3 regions of the Zoogloea sp. JDB1 genome follow, and region 1 is predicted to be linked to each of the others. Evidence: predicted binding sites of a transcription regulator. Region 1 holds the regulator's gene; each other region holds the start of a gene.

Region 1 (5,803 bases):
TGATGTCATGAACCTTTGCACCGCTCTGGCCGAAGGCCGTGCGATCCGGGCCAACTTTCTTCCGCCTAGTGCGGATTACGGAGTCGTTCAGCATGCCTGATCGCGCCAAGGCGCCCTGCCTCCTCCTTGCCGAAATTGCCGGCGGTATTCTCCTTGCCGAAAAGCTGGGTGAGGCCGAGGCGGCCTATGCGGTCGAACGCAGCCTGAATCGTATGTCGCGCTGCGCCGAGGCCTATCAGGCCATCGGCTTCGCGGTCAAGAAGGCATCGCTGGTGGCGCACTTTATGGATGCGGATGCAGCCCTGTTGGCCGCGCGGGAGATGCGTGAGCGGGTGCGGGCCCTGCCGCCGATGAGCGGTATCAAGCTGATGCTGAAAGCTGGGGTGGTGCTGGAAACGGAAGCCGATGGGCTGGGGCTGGAGGCTGAAAAGCTGGCCGTGCTGCTGGTCGAGAGTCATGCCCCTGACAGTATCGCGGTATCGGAAAACCTGGGACGGATATTAGCGCCGTCGCTGCGTCGCATGCTGGGACAGGCAGGGGATGGAGCAGGCGAAATGCCCATTCCCGTTCTCGAACTGGGGGAGGCTCCACCGCCCACGCCTGCCGAACTGCGCCATGAGGCACTGCAGGCTCATAAGCACATGCGAATCAGTTATCGCGGGCGCAGTTGGGTGATCGATGTGGCCCGCCCGGCCCTGCTGTTCGGGCGTGATACCGGTAACGATATTGTGATCACCGATCCGCGTGTATCGCGTCAGCATGCCCGTCTCGAGCTTCGTAATGGGTTGTTCTATCTGGCCGATTCGAGCACCAACGGCACCTTCCTGCTTGAGGAGGGCAGCCCCGAACACTGCGTCAAGCGCGAGGAGTTCATCCTCGGCGAGAAGGGGCATATCGGCTGCGGCTTTTCCGTCGGCGACAACATGTCGGACGTGGTGGCGTTTGCCCTTGGATGATGTTGCTGGAGGCGTGTTGGATCAAATGACAGAGGGCCGCAATTGCGGCCCTCTGTTCATGTATGAAGCCTGTGCGGCAATTCAGACTTTCAAGCAGCCGCTCATGACCTTTTTGCGTTCGTCGCCCTTCAGTGCCTTCTCGTCGGCTTCCTTGTTACAGGACTTCATCTCGTTCTGCTGGCCTGTCGTGGCAAAGGCTGCGGGGGCCAGGCCGGCAGCAAACAGAGAAATGACGACGCTCAATATCATTTTTTCATCATGCCACTCTTCTCGTATGGACGGTTTGTCGGCATTGCGCACGGATCACAAACGTACCGTGAGACCCGCAATTGACGGTGGAGAGGTGCGTCGATGCGTCGTTTGCGACGAGTTGTGGCAGCGGCGGCTAGAAGCCGCTTTCTTCCATCGCGCGACGTTGGCGGTCGACGAATTCCTGCGTGGAGTCGATGCCGCGCAACAGCAGGATCGTCGAGCGCACGGCGGCCTCGAGCAGTACGGCGAGGTTGCGGCCGGCCGCAACCGGCAACACGACACGGCGCACCGGCACGCCTAAAATGGGTTGCTGTTCGCCGTCGAGGGTCAGGCGCAGCGGGTCTTCCTGGCCCGGTTGGCGGCGCTGCAGGTGGACCACCAGCTTGAGCTTCATCTTCCGCCGGCAGGCCGTTTCGCCAAATATCGTGCGGATATTGAGGATGCCGAGACCGCGCACCTCTATGACGTCCTGCAGTAATTCGGGGCAGCGTCCTTCCAGTACGGTCGGGGCGATGCGCGAGAACTCGACGATGTCGTCGGCCACCAGACCGTGGCCGCGGGAAATCAGTTCCAGCGCCAGTTCCGACTTGCCGGCACCTGAGTCGCCGGTAATGAACACGCCGAGGCCCAGCACGTCCATCAGCACCCCGTGCAGCGCGACCCTTTCGGCTAACTGTCGCGACAGGTAGCTGCGCAGCAGGTCGATGACGTTGGCGGACGGCAGCGGGCTTGCGAAGAGGGCGATGTCCTCGTTCGCGCACAGCGTGCGGATGATGCTCGGGATCTCCTCATCGTCGGCGACGATGAGCGCCGGCGGGGCGTAGGAGAGAATCTCCCGGACGTGGTGGATGACCTTCTCGCGGGTTTGGCGGCGGGCCCAAGCCATCTCGGAGGCGCCGAGGATCTGCAGGCGGTCCGGGTGGATCAGGTTGAGGTGGCCGACCATGTCGGCGGGCCAGATACGGTCTTCGGAGACCGAAATGCGGGTCGCCAGGCTGCCGCATATATGGCGCAGCCGGAGGCGCTCCAGATTGTCGTCAAACAGCCGGCTGACCGTCGTCTGACGCATGGCTGCCCCATTGGGCGAAAAGGGTATGGGCGGCCTGGGCATCGGGCGCGCTCATTAATTGTTCTCGGAAGCTGCGGTCGCTGAACATCTGAGCCAGTTCGGACAGCAGTTGGAGGTGGTGCTCGTTGGCCTGCTCGGGTACCAGCAGCACGAACAGCATCGATACGGGACGCCCGTCGGGGGCGTCGAAGGGAACCGGGTCGGCGAGGCGGATGAACGCACCCAGCGCCTCCTTGAGGCCCTTGATACGGCCGTGAGGAATGGCGATGCCCTGGCCGAGGCCGGTCGAGCCGAGCTTCTCGCGGGCAAACAGGCTGTCGAAGACGGTGCTGCGGCCGATGCCGTGGTTGTTCTCGAACAGCAGGCCGGCTTGCTCGAAAGCGCGCTTCTTGCTGCTCGCCTCGAGTCCGACGACTACATTGGTCGGCGGCAGAAGTTTGGCGATGAGGTTCATGCGAGGACTCTCCCGTGTGCGGAACGGGCCGACACAGGTTGCCGGTGAAAGGCGATTCAGGAAGATCCGGAGGCGGAGGCCGCCGGGGCCGTTGTGTCAATTGGGGCGCATTATAGCCACAACGGTCCCGGGGAAAAGGGTATTACTCGACGCCGGGAATCAGGACTCGGCGAGGTGCTGCTTCAGGGAGTCGTGACCGTGGTCGCTGGTCTTGTCCTTGTACTTCAGGACCTGACGATCAAGCTTGTCGATCAGCCCGTCGATGGCTGCGTACATGTCGGCATCTTCGTTCTCGACGTAGATGTCCTTGCCGCGCACGTGCACGGTGACTTCGGCCTTCTGACGCAGCTTTTCCACCGAGAGGATCACGCCGACGCTGGTGACGTTGTCGAAGTGACGGATCACGCGGTCCAGCTTGCTCGTGACGTACTCGCGGATGGCCGGCGTAACTTCGACGTGATGCCCCGTGATGTTGAGGTTCATGGTTGCTACCTTTCTGTCAGATGGTTTTGCGCAGACTGACCGGCGGAATATCGAGGGACTCGCGGTATTTTGCAATTGTCCGACGAGCCACGACGATACCCTGCTGGCCCAACAACTCGGCAATCTTGGCGTCGGACAAGGGTTTCTTCTTGTCTTCCGCTCCCACGAGCTGGCGAATCAGCGCCCGAATCGCCGTCGAGGAAGCAGCCCCACCGCTGTCGGTGGCAACGTGACTGCCGAAAAAATACTTGAACTCGAAAATGCCCCGCGGTGTGGCCATGTACTTTTGGGTGGTCACCCGCGAAACGGTGGATTCGTGTAGATCCAGTTGTTCGGCAATTTCCCGCAGGGTCAGCGGTCGCATTGCCACATCGCCATAATCGAAGAACTGGCGCTGGCGGTCAACGATCGCTTGCGAAACCCGCTGGATGGTGTCGAAACGCTGTTGCACGTTCTTGATCAGCCAGCGCGCCTCCTGCAGGTGGCTGGACAGGGAACCGCTGGCGCCACGGTTGTCGCGCAGGATCTGGGCATACAGCTGGTTGATGCGCAAACGCGGCATCGCATCTGGGTTGAGGCTGACGACCCAGTTGCTGCGCTGTTTGCGGACCACCACGTCGGGCACCACGTAGCGGGTGTCGGCCTGGGAGAACTGGGCACCGGGGCGCGGGTTGAGGCCGAGGATCAGGGCGTGGGCTTCGCGCAGGGTGTCGTCGCTGCAGCGCAGTGCGCGCTTGATCTTCAGGAAGTCGCGGGCGGCGAGCAGTTCGAGATGCTCGCTGACGATTGCGATGGCCAGTTCACGGGCCTCGCTGGGGGGCAGGGTGTGCAACTGCAGGGCCAGACACTGGCCCACGTCCTGGGCGCCGATGCCGGCCGGGTCCAGGCTCTGGATCTGGCGCAGGGCGATCTTGAGATCGTCCAGTTCGATTTCCAGTTCGGGGGGCAGCAGCGGCAGCAGATCGGCCAGATCCTGGCTGAGGTAGCCGTCGTCGTCGAGGGCCTCGATGAGGAAGCGCACCAGCGCCCGGTCCCGGTCGGACAGCGGCGTCAGCGCAACCTGGGCGTCCAGGTGGTCGCGCAGGGACGGCACGGCGGCCTGGAACTCCTGGAAGTCGGTCTCGTCATCGTCGTCGCGTTGCCCACCACTGCCCGCTGCAGCCCATTCACCGGCTTCGCCGCTGCTGTCGAAATCATGGTCCGGTTCGCGCTCGCGTTCCGACTCCCGGGATTGCTCCTGCTCGCGTTCGTGCGCGGCTTCGCTGCCTGCCGGCGCCACGGGGCCGGGGGCCTCGACGCGGCTCGAGCCAAGGTCGCCCTCGGGCTCTTCCCGCTCGAGCATGGGGTTTTCCAGGAGGATCTTCTCGATCTCCTGGTTGAGTTCGAGGGTCAACAACTGCAGCAGCTTGATGGACTGCTGCAGCTGAGGTGTCAGCGCGAGATGCTGGGAGAGTTTTAGCTGGAGGCTGGGCTTCATGAGTCGTATCGGGCCTCAGAGCCTGAAGTGCTCGCCGAGGTATACCTGGCGGACCTGTTCGTTGTGAACGATCTCGTCCGGGCGGCCACTGGCCAGCACCTCGCCGGCGTTGATGATGAAGGCACGGTCGCAGATGCCGAGGGTTTCACGGACGTTGTGGTCGGTGATCAACACACCGATCCCCTTGTCCTTCAGGAAGCGGATGATCTTCTGGATGTCGATGACGGCGATCGGGTCGACGCCGGCGAAGGGTTCGTCGAGCAGGATCAGGCGCGGGTCGGTGGCCAGGGCACGGGCGATCTCGCAGCGTCGGCGTTCGCCGCCGGACAGGGAGATGGCGGTGCTGTCGCGCAGGTGCTCGATGCCCAGCTCGTTCAGCAGCTCGTCAAGGCGGCTGGCGATCTGCGCCTTGGAGAGGCTCTGCAACTCGAGCACGGCCTGAATGTTCTCGGCCACCGTCAGCTTGCGGAAGACACTCATCTCCTGCGGCAGGTAGGACAGGCCCAGGCGTGCGCGCTGGTGGATCGGGCGATGGGTCAGCACCTCGTCGTCGAGGGTGATCTCGCCGCCGTCGGCGGCCACGAGACCGACGATCATGTAGAAGCAGGTGGTCTTGCCGGCGCCGTTGGGGCCGAGCAGACCGACGACCTCGCCGCTGCCGACGTTGAAGGAAACGTCGTGAACGACCGTGCGGGCCTTGTACTTCTTGCGTAGGTTGCTGACTTTAAGCAGGCTCATCGCCGGGGTGTTCTTTCAGGACTCTACGAATGATTTCGGTGGAAAAGCCGCGACCTTGAAGGAATCTCGCCTGCCGTGCCCATTCTCGCGCGTCTGCGGGTGGTGTGGTGAATTTTCGGCGGTGGATGTCGCGGGCACGTTCGAGTTCGCTTTCGCCGGTGTTTTCGTCGATCGCGTCGCCGATCAGTTCGGAGGATACGCCACGGCGGCTCAGTTCCAGTTTCAGGCGGGCGGCGCCGAAGCGGCTGGCCTTGGCGCGCACGTAGGCGTCGGCGAAACGGGCATCGGACAACAGGCCGAGGTCCACGAGGCGGTCGAGCTCGGCATCGACCTCCTCGGGGCTGCCGAGCGCGCCGAGCTTGCGCGCCAGCTCC
Region 2 (5,803 bases), 2.1 Mb from region 1:
TGCGCCAGTTGTAGATACCCGGCAGCACCTTGGAGAGGGGAATCACCACCGCCACCAGCGGCAGCAGCATGACGGTCAGGCGGTCGATCAGCACCGCCAGCCAGAACGGCAGGTAGCGCTGCAGGAAGGGTGGGCCGCTCTCGTAGAAACGGCGTGCCGACGGGTGCAGCGGCAGCGCGTGATCCTGCGGCGCCGGGAAGGCGCCGGCCGCCTGCAGCAGGCCCGACGCGCTGTGGATCTCGCGGGCGTGCTTGAGGAGCAGGGTGACGATGGCCGGATGGATGTCGGCCTTGACCACCAGATTGGCGGTGGCGGCGAGCAGGTGGATGTCCCTGGCCGGCCGGTCGCTGGCAATGTCGATGGCGCCGCGGGGCAGGGTGACCGTCAACAGGTGCGGAAAGTGGCGCACGTAGCCTTCCGCCTGGACGAAATCGAGCAGTTTGATGCCCTCCGTGTGGAGCAAGGCCTCCACCACCGGCGCCTGCGGCGCGCCGACCACGAAAAAAGCATCCACGTCGCCGCGCTTGAGGGCGTCCACCGCCTCCATGCCACCAATGGCCACCAGCGTCGGGTCGTGGGTGGCGAAGCCGTTGGCGGACAGGAGTTGCAGCGCGAAGAGCTGGGCGCCGCTGCCCTGTACGCCGACGGCGATCTTCTTGCCCTTCAGTTGAGTCAGTCGCTCGTAGTCGTCCCTGCCCCGGTAGAACACCCACACCGGCTCCAGGTACATGCTGCCGAGAGTCGCCAGATCCTCTGATTCCGGTTCATTGGCGATGCCGCCCTGCACGAAGCCCGCGTCTACGCTGTCGTCGGTCTTCAGGCGCATCAGGTTCTCGACGGCGCCGGTGGAGGGGCGCAGCTCCACCTCGATGCCTTCCTGGGCCAGCTTGGCCTTGTAGCGTTCACCGAAGAACTGGTAGGCGCCCCCAGCGGCGCCGGTGCTGATGACGATCTTCTTCGGTGGCGCGGGCCGCACGAACTGCCAGGCCAGTACGAAGGCGGCGATGACCAGTGCGACGGCCGGCAAGGCGAGGACGAGGAGGTCGCGACGGCTGCTGGTGGCGGTCAGGCGGCGCATGGGGAGCTCCTGTGGCGGCAGGTGGATTCAGGGGGCCGAATGTTACGCCTGTCCGGCGCACTGCGGCGGCCGGCGGTTTGCCGAAATGCACCGGGAACGTGCCTCGCTCCGGGAATTTCCCGTTGATGGTGCGCTGCCGCATGAGATGTCGTTTCACGCATGCTCGTAAGTTCATGATTCTTATGGAGAGGCGATCCGTGATTTAACTGGCATACATGCTGCTAACTTGGATTCTGTCTTGTATCCAAGTTTGGGTGCTTACCGTGAATGCCAGCCTGCCACGTGTATTGACGATCGATTCCCTGCTCGAAGGCTACCGGAGCGGGCATTTCCTTCCAGGCGGCCTGGTTCGTGCGCTGCTGGCACGGATCGCTGCCGCCGACGATCCGGCCGTGTGGATCAGCGTGGCGTCCCACGCCGATCTGCGCGAGCGGTTGGCGGATATGGATGCCAGCCTGCTGGCCGACCCGGTGGCCGCGGTGGCCCGCCGGCCGCTGCTCGGCGTGCCCTTCGCAGTGAAGGACAACATCGACGTGGCGGGCTTCAGGACGACCGCCGCCTGCCGCGAATTCGCTTACCTGGCCGAGCGCTCGGCTGACGCGGTGCGGCGCCTGGAGGAGGCTGGTGCCATCGCGCTGGGCAAGACCAACCTCGACCAGTTCGCCACCGGCCTGGTCGGCACCCGCTCGCCCTACGGTGCAGTGTGCAATCCCTTCCACCCGGACTACATCTCCGGCGGTTCGAGCTCCGGTTCGGCGGCGGCGACTGCGCTCGGGCACGTGGCTTTCGCGCTCGGCACGGACACGGCCGGGTCGGGCCGGGTGCCGGCGGGCTTCTGCAATCTGGTCGGACTCAAGCCGACGCCGGGGCTGATCGGTACCGGCGGCGTGGTGCCGGCCTGTCGCAGCCTGGACTGTGTGTCGATCTTCGCTCACACCGTCGCGGATGCCTGGCAGGTGTTGGCGGTCACCGCGGACGGGGCGGTTCCCGCCCATGGGCTCAAGCCACGCGGCATCGCGGTTGGCGTGCCAATCGGGCTGCAGGGGGAACTCGACGCGCAGGCCCGGAAGGCTTTCGAGGCGGCCCTTGCTGCGGTGCAGGGCCTGCCCGGCGTGAGCCTTGTGGATGTGGATCTGGAACCTTTCCACGCAGTGGCGGCGCTGCTCTACGACGGGCCGTGGGTGGCCGAGCGACGGGCTGCGCTGGGCGATTTTCTCGACACACCACATGCGAGCCTTGACCCGATCGTGGCGTCGATCATCGGCCGCGCCGATACCCAGTCCGCCGCCGATGCTTTCCGCGGTCGCTATCGGCTGGAAGCGCTGGCGCCGGCCTGCCATCAGGTCTTCGAGCAGGTGGACGTGCTGCTGGTGCCGACCACGCCGACCCACTACACGCGGCGGGAGATCGACCAGCAGCCCATCGAGCGCAACGCCTGGCTGGGGCGCTACACCAATTTCGTCAATCTCCTCGGCCTGTCGGCGTTGGCCTTGCCGGGCCCGTTCCGCAGTGATGGCCTGCCGGCGGGCGTCACCCTGATAGGCCCGTCCGGCGCCGATCATTTGCTGGCAGAAACCGGGCGCCGTTGGGAAAGCGTGCTGCATCGGCGACTAGGCCTGACCGAAGCGGCGCCGCCGCGCAAGGAGCAGCCCTTGCCGGCCCTGCCGCTGCGGGAGGCCACCGTGCAGGTCGCCGTGGTCGGCGCCCACCTGAGCGGTCTGCCGCTCAACTGGCAGCTCCTCGAACGGGCCGCCCGGCTGGTGGAGACCACGCGCACCGCGCCGCTCTACCGCCTGCACGCCTTGCCCGGCACCGTGCCGCCCAAGCCCGGGCTCGAACGGGTGAGCGGCGAGGGGTACGCCATCGAGGTGGAAGTGTGGGAGATGCCGCTGCGCCTGTTCGGCAGCTTCGTCGCCGAGATTCCGCCGCCGCTGGGCATCGGCACGCTGATCCTCGCCGACGGCCGGCAGGTGAAGGGCTTCATCTGCGAGGGTGCCGCCCTGGCCGGCGCCCAGGATATTTCCGCCAGCGGTGGCTGGCGCGCGCATCAGCGCGCGGCGGCGCCGCTTTCCGACCCGACCTTGTCCTGAACCCCCAACGAAAGAGAGAACAACCATGTCTCAAACCCGTTTCTCCGCCGGCCGTCGCGACATCCTCCGCATCCTCGGCACCGGTGCCGCGGCCAGTGCCTTGCCCTTCGGCATCGGCCTGGCCGGCGCGGCCGACAAGCTGGTGGTCGGCGTGATCTACGTCGGCCCGCGGGATGACTTCGGCTACAACCAGGCCCAGGCCCAGGCGGTGGCGGTGCTGAAGAAGATGCCCGGCGTGAAGGTGGTGGAGGAAGAGAAGGTGCCGGAGACGGTGGCCGTGCAGAAAACCATGGAGGCCATGATCAACCAGGACAAGGCCACCTTGATCTTCGCCACCTCCTTCGGCTACTTCGACCCCCACGTGCTGAAGATGGCCGAGAAATACCCGAACGTGCGCTTCGCCCACTGCGGCGGCCTGTGGACGGCGGGCAAGCACCCGAAGAACGTGGGCAGCTTCTTCGGCTACATCGACGAATGCCAGTACCTGGACGGCATCGCGGCGGCCTCGGCGAGCAAGAGCAAGAAGCTCGGCTTCATCGCCGCAAAGCCGATTCCGCAGGTGCTGCGCAACATCAACGCCTTCCTGCTCGGTGCGCGCTCGGTGGACCCGAAGGCGACGGTGAAGGTGATCTTCACCGGCGACTGGTCGCTGCCGGTCAAGGAGGCCGAGGCGGCCAACAGCCTCATCGATCAGGGCGTGGATGTGCTGACCTGTCACGTGGACAGTCCCAAGGTGATCGTCGAGACCGCCGAGCGCCGCGGCGTGTACAGCTGCGGCTACCACGCCAGCCAGGCCAAGCTGGCGCCGAAGGGCTACCTGACCGGTGCGGAGTGGGACTGGCAGACGCCCTACACACAGATCGTCAAGGCGACCCTCGACGGCAAACCGATGATCAATTTCCTGCGCGGCGGGCTGAAGGACGGCTTCGTCAGGCCGTCGCCCTTCGGGCCGGCGGTGTCGGCAGACGCCAAGAAAAAGTCCGAGGCGGTCAAGGCGGCGATGTTGAAGGGCGATTTCCCGATCTTCAAGGGGCCGTTGCTGGACAACACCGGCAAGACGGTGATCCCCGCCGGCAAGGTGCTCGGCCAGCAGGATCCCTTGCTGGAGAGCATGAACTATCTGGTCGACGGTGTGATCGGGCAGGTTTGAGCCATGGACGCCGCCATGAACCGCGCCATGCGCGCCGTTGCGCCGCTGGCGCCCTTTACCGCCGCGGCGCTGGCTGCCGCGCTGCTGTTCGCGGCCTTCCTGACGGCCCAAGGCTTCGAGGCGCCGGAGGCGCTGGGGCTGGTGGTGGAGGGCGCCTTCGGTTCCGCCTTCGCGTGGCAGAACACCCTGGCGCGCGCCGCGCCGCTGATGCTCACCGCGCTCTGTGTGGCCCTGCCGGCCCGCGCCGGACTGGTGATCATCGGCGGGGAAGGGGCGTTGGCGCTGGGTGCGCTGGCGGCGGCGATGGTGCCGTCCCTGACCGCCGGCTGGCCGGCCCTGCCGGTGCAGCTGCTGATGGCGCTGGCGGGCTTCGTGGCCGGCGGGGCGTGGATCGCCGCGTCGGCCTGGCTGCGCCACGTGCGAGGTATCAACGAGACCATATCCAGCCTGCTGCTCTCCTACATCGGCATCGCGCTGTTCAATTTCCTGGTCGAAGGCGTCTTGCGTGATCCGGCCAGCCTCAACAAGCCTTCGACGCCGCCGCTGCCCGACGCGGTGCTGATCGGTCCGCTACCGGGCCTGGAGGTACATTGGGGCCTCGTTTGGGGCGTACTGGCCTGCGCGGCGGCGTGGTTCCTGCTGAAGCGCACGGTGTTCGGCTTCTCGGTCGGCGTCGTCGGCGGCAATCCTCGGGCGGCGCTGATGGCCGGCCTGCCGGTCGGCACGCTGCTGATCGCTGCCTGCTTTCTGGGTGGTGGCGCGGCCGGAGTGGCCGGGATGCTGGAGGTGGCCGCGGTGCATGGCAGCGCCAATGCCTCGCTGCTGGCGGGTTACGGCTACGCCGGCATTCTGGTGTCCTTCGCCGCCCGCCACAACCCGCTGGGTATTGTCGCCGGGGCCATCCTGGTGGGCGGCATCGGCGCGTCCGGCAGCCTGCTGCAGCGGCGTCTGGACCTGCCCGATGCCGCCGTGCTGGTGTTGCAGGGTGCGCTGTTCGTGGCTTTGCTGGCTTTTGAAACCCTCAACCGGAAAGGAGCCCGCCGTGTCTGAAACCACTGACGGTCTGGCTTTCGGCAGTCTCGCGCTGGCCCTGCTCGGCGGCGCCTTACGGGTCAGCACCCCCTTCCTGTTCGTCAGCCTCGGGGAGTGCATCACCGAGAAATCCGGTCGCATCAACCTGGGCCTGGAAGGTACGCTGGTGCTGGGGGCAATGGGCGGCTACGGCGTCGCGCTGCTCACTGGTTCGCCGTGGTTGGGCGTGCTGGCCGCCGGGCTGTGCGGGGTGCTGATGGGCCTGCTGCACGGCGCGCTGTGCTCCCTGCCAAAGGTGAACGACATCGCCGTGGGCATCGCGCTGATGCTGTTCGGCACCGGGCTGGCCTTCTTCCTCGGCAAGCCATTGATCCAGCCCCAGGCTCCGATGCTCCCGTCCGTGGAGCTGGGGGCGTGGAGCGACAGCGAGCAGCTGCGCTCGGCGCTGCGCAT
Region 3 (5,803 bases), 600 kb from region 1:
TGCCGTGGCGGATCAGATGGGCGATGTGGCGACCCCACAGGGCCAGGCGACGGCCCGGCGACGGCGGGGCCGGCGGAGCCGCGACGGGCTCCGGGGCCCCGCCGCCGACGGCGTCGTCGGCGGCCATGAAGTCGTTTCCGCGGGGCCCGAACAGGCCCTTCATAAAACGATTCATCGACGTGGGCTCAGTCGTGGTAGGCGGACTCGCCGTGGGTGCTCAGGTCGAGGCCTTCGCGCTCGGCTTCTTCGCCGACCCGCAGACCGATGGTCAGGTCGACCAGCTTGAAGGCGATGTAGGACACCACGCCGGACCACACCACTGCAGTACCCACGCCCCAGGCCTGGGCGACCAGCTGGGCGCCCATGTCGTAGGGGGCGACGGCGTTGGCGACATAGTCGTAGACACCGGTACCGCCCAGTTCGGGGGAGGCGAACACGCCGGTCAGCAGCGCGCCGAGGATGCCGCCGACGCCATGCACGCCGAACACGTCGAGGGTGTCGTCCATGCCGAGCATGCGCTTGAGGCCATTGACGCCCCAGTAGCACACCACGCCGCCGAGCAGGCCCATGATGATGGCACCCATCGGACCGACCAGGCCGCAGGCCGGGGTGATCACGACGAGGCCGGCGATGGCGCCGGAGATCGCGCCGAGCATCGACGGCTTGCCCTTGAAGATGGCTTCGATCAGCGTCCACGAGACGGTTGCCGCGCAGGTGGCCACCAGCGTGTTGAAGAAGGCCAGGCCGGCGGTGGCGCCGGCTTCCAGGGACGAGCCGACGTTGAAGCCGAACCAGCCGACCCACAGCAGGGAGCCGCCGACCATGGTCATCGTCAGGCTGTGCGGGGCCATCGATTCACGGCGGTAGCCGAGGCGCGGGCCGATCATGAAGGCACCGATCAGCGCGGCAATACCGGCGTTGATATGCACCACGGTGCCGCCAGCGAAGTCGAGGGCGCCCTTGTTGAACAGGAAACCACCCACTTCAGCCGCCTTCTCGGCCGCTTCGGCGGAGGTGAAGGCATCCGGGCCGGCCCAGTACCACACCATGTGGGCCATCGGGATATAGGAGAAGGTGAACCACAGCACCATGAAGGCCAGCACCGCGGTGAATTTGATGCGCTCGGCGAAGCCGCCGATGATCAGTGCCGGAGTGATCGCCGCGAAGGTCAGCTCGAAGGACGCGAAGATGTACTCCGGCAGCACGACGCCCTTGCTGAAGGTGGCTGCCACGGTGTCCGGCGTCACGCCCTTCATGAACAGCTTGTCGAAGCCGCCGATGAAGGCATTGCCGTCCGTGAAGGCCAGGCTGTAGCCGTAAACGGCCCACAGCACGCCGAGCAGGCAGAAGATCACCAGCGACTGCATCAGGATCGACAGCATGTTTTTCGAGCGGACCATGCCGCCGTAGAACAGGCCGAGGCCGGGGGCGGCCATCATCACCACCAGCAGCGTGGCGGTGATCAGCCAGGCGGTGTCGCCCTTGTTGGGCACGGGAGCGGCGGCGGCCGGGGCTGCCGGGGTTGCTGCGGCGGCCGTTGTGCTCGCTGCCGCCGGGGTGGTGGCTGCGTCGGTGGCGGCGCTGACGGTCGCCGCAGCGGCCGGCGTGTCGTCGGCCCAGCCGGGCATCGCGAAACAGAGGGCGAAAAGCAGGGTTGCCAGGGCAAGAATGCGTTTCATGGGAGCGCTCCTAAAGGGCTTCGAGACCGGCTTCGCCGGTGCGGATGCGGACGGCCTTCTCGAGGTCGAAGACGAAGATCTTTCCGTCGCCGATCTTGCCGGTGGCGGCGGCCTGCTCGATGGCGGCGATCGCGCTTTCCACCACGTCGTCGGGCACGGCGACCTCCACTTTCACCTTGGGAAGGAAGTCCACTACGTACTCGGCACCCCGGTACAGCTCGGTGTGCCCCTTCTGGCGGCCAAAGCCTTTCACGTCGGTGACGGTGACGCCGTTCACGCCGACGGCATTGAGGGCCAGGCGGACCTCGTCGAGCTTGAACGGCTTGATGATTGCGCTAATCCATTTCATTGGAACCTCCAAGGGAGGCCCGGCAACCGCGAGGAAGCCGGACGGGATGTGGGCGGGTTTTTCATAGGCGGTATTGCATGTAAAGAACAAAAGTTTCATGCAAAGAAAAGCACGAGCTATGCCAAGCCGCAATCCCTATAAATGAAGGGGTTTAACAAAATGAAAATAAAATTCATGCACTAAAACACGGCGCAGGGGTCAAAACTGCACCAAGTCGGGCAGCGGAAATGGAGAGGCAAAGCGTCGGGGAGGCGTCGGGAGAACGAGAGAAAAGTCGCGAACCGGCGTGAAAGACAGGTTGTATCCTGCTTGGTACGTAATACGGTAATACTGGTATGCCGTTTGCTTGTAGAAAACCGTATCTATGTTGAGGAGGGTTGCGACATGTTCTCTACACTCTGGCAGTACTGCCTGGCCCATCTGCGTGCCGGCCAGGCCTGGATCTCCGAGACAACCAGCAATTCCCGTTCGGCGCGCCTCGCGACGATGGGCCTGCAAGGCCCCACCGAGCAGGATGCGGGAGCCGACGGCCTGCACATGCAGCAGCTCGGGGGCTGGCGTTGAGAAGAGGGCACACCCGCCCGCATCCCGGCGTGTGAATGCACGCTGGGAGCGTGGCGAGTCGGTCTTGTTTCTCGGGTGCCGTCGCGGCAAAACATCTCGCTGTTGCCGGCAAATCCGACACCGAGGAGAGGGGGCGGTGCGATGTACGTAGCGTGATTTATTTCACGCACGGCTACGGAGGCTCAGGTCTTATTCTAGATTCCTATTCATGGTCAAATTCGACCGCGAGCGGGGATCCATCATGTCCTTGACTGCGCCTGGGCTCACTGACAGCGTTCCCGCTGATCCATCCGACGGCGGTGCCCTGTTCCTGTCGACGCTGACGGCCAGTCCGCGCGAAAAGCGTGTGGCGCTGACGGTCCTGGTGTTCTCCCTGCTGGTCTTTGCACTGCTCGCCCCGTATGCACGGGTGCCGTTGCTTCCGATCTGGGGCTTCATTCCGTGCTATGAGTCCTGGCTGGTGGCCACCGACCTGATCACCGCCGCGCTGCTGTTCAGCCAGTATCTTTCGTTCAATTCCCGCGCATTGTTCATGCTCGGCTGCGGCTATCTGTACGTGGCCTGCATGACCGTTGCCCATGCGCTGACTTTTCCGGGGTTGTTCACCTCCACCGGTTTGCTGGGTGCCGGCCCGCAGAGCACGGCCTGGCTGTACATGTTCTGGCACGGCGTCTTCCCGCTGTTCGTCGTCGCCTATGCGCGTTTCAAGGGGCGGGACTGCGTGTCTTCCGTGCTGCCGCGCCGTCCGCGTCTGCCGCTGCTGGCCGCCGGGGTCGGCATGGTGGCGCTGAGCGCCGGCTTCACCGCGCTGGCCACCGTCGGGCAGGACCTGCTGCCGGCGATCATGGACGGCAACCGCTACCGCTCGTCGATGTCGCTCGTGGTCGCCTCGACGTGGGCCAGCAGCCTGCTGGCGCTGGTTGTGCTGTGGTTCAGCCGGCCCCATACGGTGCTCGACCTGTGGCTGATGATCATGATTGGTGCATCCTTGATCGATATCGCGCTGTCGGCGATGCTCAACGGCGAGCGCTTCGATCTTGGGTTCTATGCCGGTCGTGTATACGGCCTGCTGGCGGCGAGCTTCGTGCTGCTGGTACTGTTGGTGGAAAGCGGCATCCTGTACCGCAAGCTGGTGCAGCTGACGGAGACCCTCAGGCGTCTGACCGCCCAGGACGCGCTGACCGGCATCGGCAACCGGCGGGCTTTCGACGGCTCCCTCGACCTGGAACTGCGCCGGGCGATGCGCAGCGGCCAGCCGCTGTCGGTGCTGATGATCGACGTGGATCACTTCAAGGACTTCAACGACCATTTCGGCCACGTGGAAGGCGACCGCTGTCTGCAGATGGTCGCCAGGACCCTCAACGTCGCGGCGGTCCGCGCCGCCGACATGGTGGCCCGCTACGGCGGCGAGGAGTTCGTGGCGCTGCTGCCCGGCACTGATGAAACCGCCGCCGCCCAGGTGGCCGAGCGCCTGCGCAGTGCGGTGGCCGCGCTGCGCATCGTGCACCGCGGCACGCTGGAAACCAGCCAGGTCACCGTCAGCATCGGCGTGGCCTGCCTGCGCCCAGCCTGGCCGGTAGAGAATCCGAAGCACTCGATGGGCGCGGTCGGTATCGATCTGGTGGAGTGCGCCGACCGGGCGCTGTATGCCGCCAAGGAGGCAGGCCGTAACCGGGTGGTCGTGGCGGCGGAGCCGCTGGTCGGCTGATGGGCCCTTACCTGGAGGCAGCGTCGCCGGGCAGGTGAGCGTGGCCGCTGTTGAACTCGATGCAGGCGCGTTCCTCGGCGTACTCGATGATCACGTCCTTGCCGGCGTGTTTGGCCTCGCGCACTGCGTACACCACCGGGCGCGGCTTGTCGGCCTCTGTGTATTTGCGGATCGGCACCGTCACCGTGAACGGGCGGGTCAGCACCGTCGGATCGGTGATGCGCGCCTCGTAGTTGTAGCGCTTGCCATTGGTGTCGAAGGTGTAGCGTTCTTCGATCTTCACGTTCTCGCTGACGAACTCGCCACTGCGCCCGAACTTGGACTTGCCGTTGTAGTTCGAGATGCTGACCACCAGCGTGTTGCCCTCCCAGCGGCCGCGGGAATCCCCATTCCACAGCTTGATGTTGTCGGCCAGCCGGGGCTTGTTGTCCAGGTGAATGATGCGGGTGCCCTGGTCGAACAGGAACACGACGTAGCCCGGATACTGGTAGATCTCGTGGCCGTGCATGTACAAGGCCTGCGGGATGCCCGGCGGCGCGCAGCGGGCCAGCGGGTCCACGTACTGGGGCTTTATCGGGTTGGAGTAATAGGTCTGGTACTCCTCGACCTTGGCCCGGGCCCAGGGCTGGTAGGGCACCTGGCCGTCGGGGGGCTCGCTGACCCGGCTCGGGGCGCGCTGCTCCCGCGGCGGCAGATTGCGCTGGCGCTCGCCGCTGGAGATGCCTTCCGGGTCGGTCAGGCTGAGGTAGCTGCCGAAGGCCGGTCCCCAGAAGCCGGTGACGTCGGGCTGGCCGTCGGGCAGGCGCGGGCCCTGCCAGGGTCCGGCGGGGATCTTTGGGATGCTCTTGTCTACCACCGGTGCCGTGGCGGCGGGCTGGGCCGGGGTAGTCTGGGCATTGGCCGCGCCGGCGGTAAGCAAGCCAGCTGAGGCCAGCAGCAGCGCGGCGCTGCGGTAGCGGGATCGGGGCGAGCTGCGGTTGGTCATGTTGGTGTTCATCGCAGGCGGTTTCCTTCCTCAGTTCTTGTCGCGCTTGGGCGGGTAGTACTGGTCGAAATCGAGGGTGAAGCGGTAGTCCTCAATCAGCTGGAAGTCCTTTTCCCGGTGGCGATGGAGGATCACGCCGAGGGTCCATGGGCGGCTGTAGACCTGCGGATCTTCGAGGGTCGCCTTGTACTCGATGGTGTTGGCGTCCAGGTAGGTCCACCGCTCCACCACGTGCAGGTCGCTGCTGTGGAAGTTGCCGGCCCGGTCGAGCCAGGTCTGGTCGGTGAAGCTGCGTGAGTCCACCACCAGCGTGTCGCCGTCCCAGCGGCCGCGGGAATCGCCGGACAACAGGTCGCCGATCACATCCGGATGCTCGGTCTGGTTGGTGTGGATGGTGCGGACCGTATGGCCGAACTGGAACACCAGCTTCAGGTCGCGCGGGCGCTGGAAGATCTGGAAGGGTTCCGGGTAGTAGATGCCGCGCGGCACGCCGAGGGTCCAGCCCTTGGTGCGCGGGT

Evidence for each region. The regulator sigma-54, encoded in region 1, starts transcription at its own class of promoters, with help from an activator protein. The targets are predictions, from matches to a motif close to TGGCACGCTTNCTGCTNA.
Region 2: atzF (allophanate hydrolase) is a predicted target of sigma-54. The motif match lies at 1,286-1,303, and genes of this name have one in related genera.
Region 3: AC1PPK_RS03090 (P-II family nitrogen regulator) is a predicted target of sigma-54. The motif match lies at 2,135-2,152, and genes of this name have one in related genera.

What each region holds. Positions count from the first base shown of each region.
Region 1 covers NZ_CM161496.1:1,295,795-1,301,597, forward strand. The annotation lists gene ttcA (tRNA 2-thiocytidine(32) synthetase TtcA) at 1-3, shown strand, start outside; gene AC1PPK_RS05675 (FHA domain-containing protein) at 93-956, shown strand; gene AC1PPK_RS05680 (PsiF family protein) at 1,038-1,256, opposite strand; gene hprK (HPr(Ser) kinase/phosphatase) at 1,342-2,277, opposite strand; gene ptsN (PTS IIA-like nitrogen regulatory protein PtsN) at 2,246-2,731, opposite strand; gene hpf (ribosome hibernation-promoting factor, HPF/YfiA family) at 2,891-3,214, opposite strand; gene AC1PPK_RS05700 (RNA polymerase factor sigma-54) at 3,231-4,691, opposite strand; gene lptB (LPS export ABC transporter ATP-binding protein) at 4,707-5,429, opposite strand; gene recX (recombination regulator RecX) at 5,416-5,803, opposite strand, start outside.
Region 2 covers NZ_CM161496.1:3,402,041-3,407,843, forward strand. The annotation lists gene AC1PPK_RS15355 (TAXI family TRAP transporter solute-binding subunit) at 1-1,078, opposite strand, end outside; gene atzF (allophanate hydrolase) at 1,342-3,168, shown strand; gene AC1PPK_RS15365 (BMP family ABC transporter substrate-binding protein) at 3,194-4,318, shown strand; gene AC1PPK_RS15370 (ABC transporter permease) at 4,322-5,368, shown strand; gene AC1PPK_RS15375 (ABC transporter permease) at 5,361-5,803, shown strand, end outside.
Region 3 covers NZ_CM161496.1:696,587-702,389, reverse strand. The annotation lists gene AC1PPK_RS03100 (methyl-accepting chemotaxis protein) at 1-127, opposite strand, end outside; gene AC1PPK_RS03095 (ammonium transporter) at 186-1,679, opposite strand; gene AC1PPK_RS03090 (P-II family nitrogen regulator) at 1,690-2,028, opposite strand; gene AC1PPK_RS03085 (hypothetical protein) at 2,413-2,592, shown strand; gene AC1PPK_RS03080 (sensor domain-containing diguanylate cyclase) at 2,834-4,300, shown strand; gene AC1PPK_RS03075 (hypothetical protein) at 4,308-5,297, opposite strand; gene AC1PPK_RS03070 (hypothetical protein) at 5,316-5,803, opposite strand, start outside.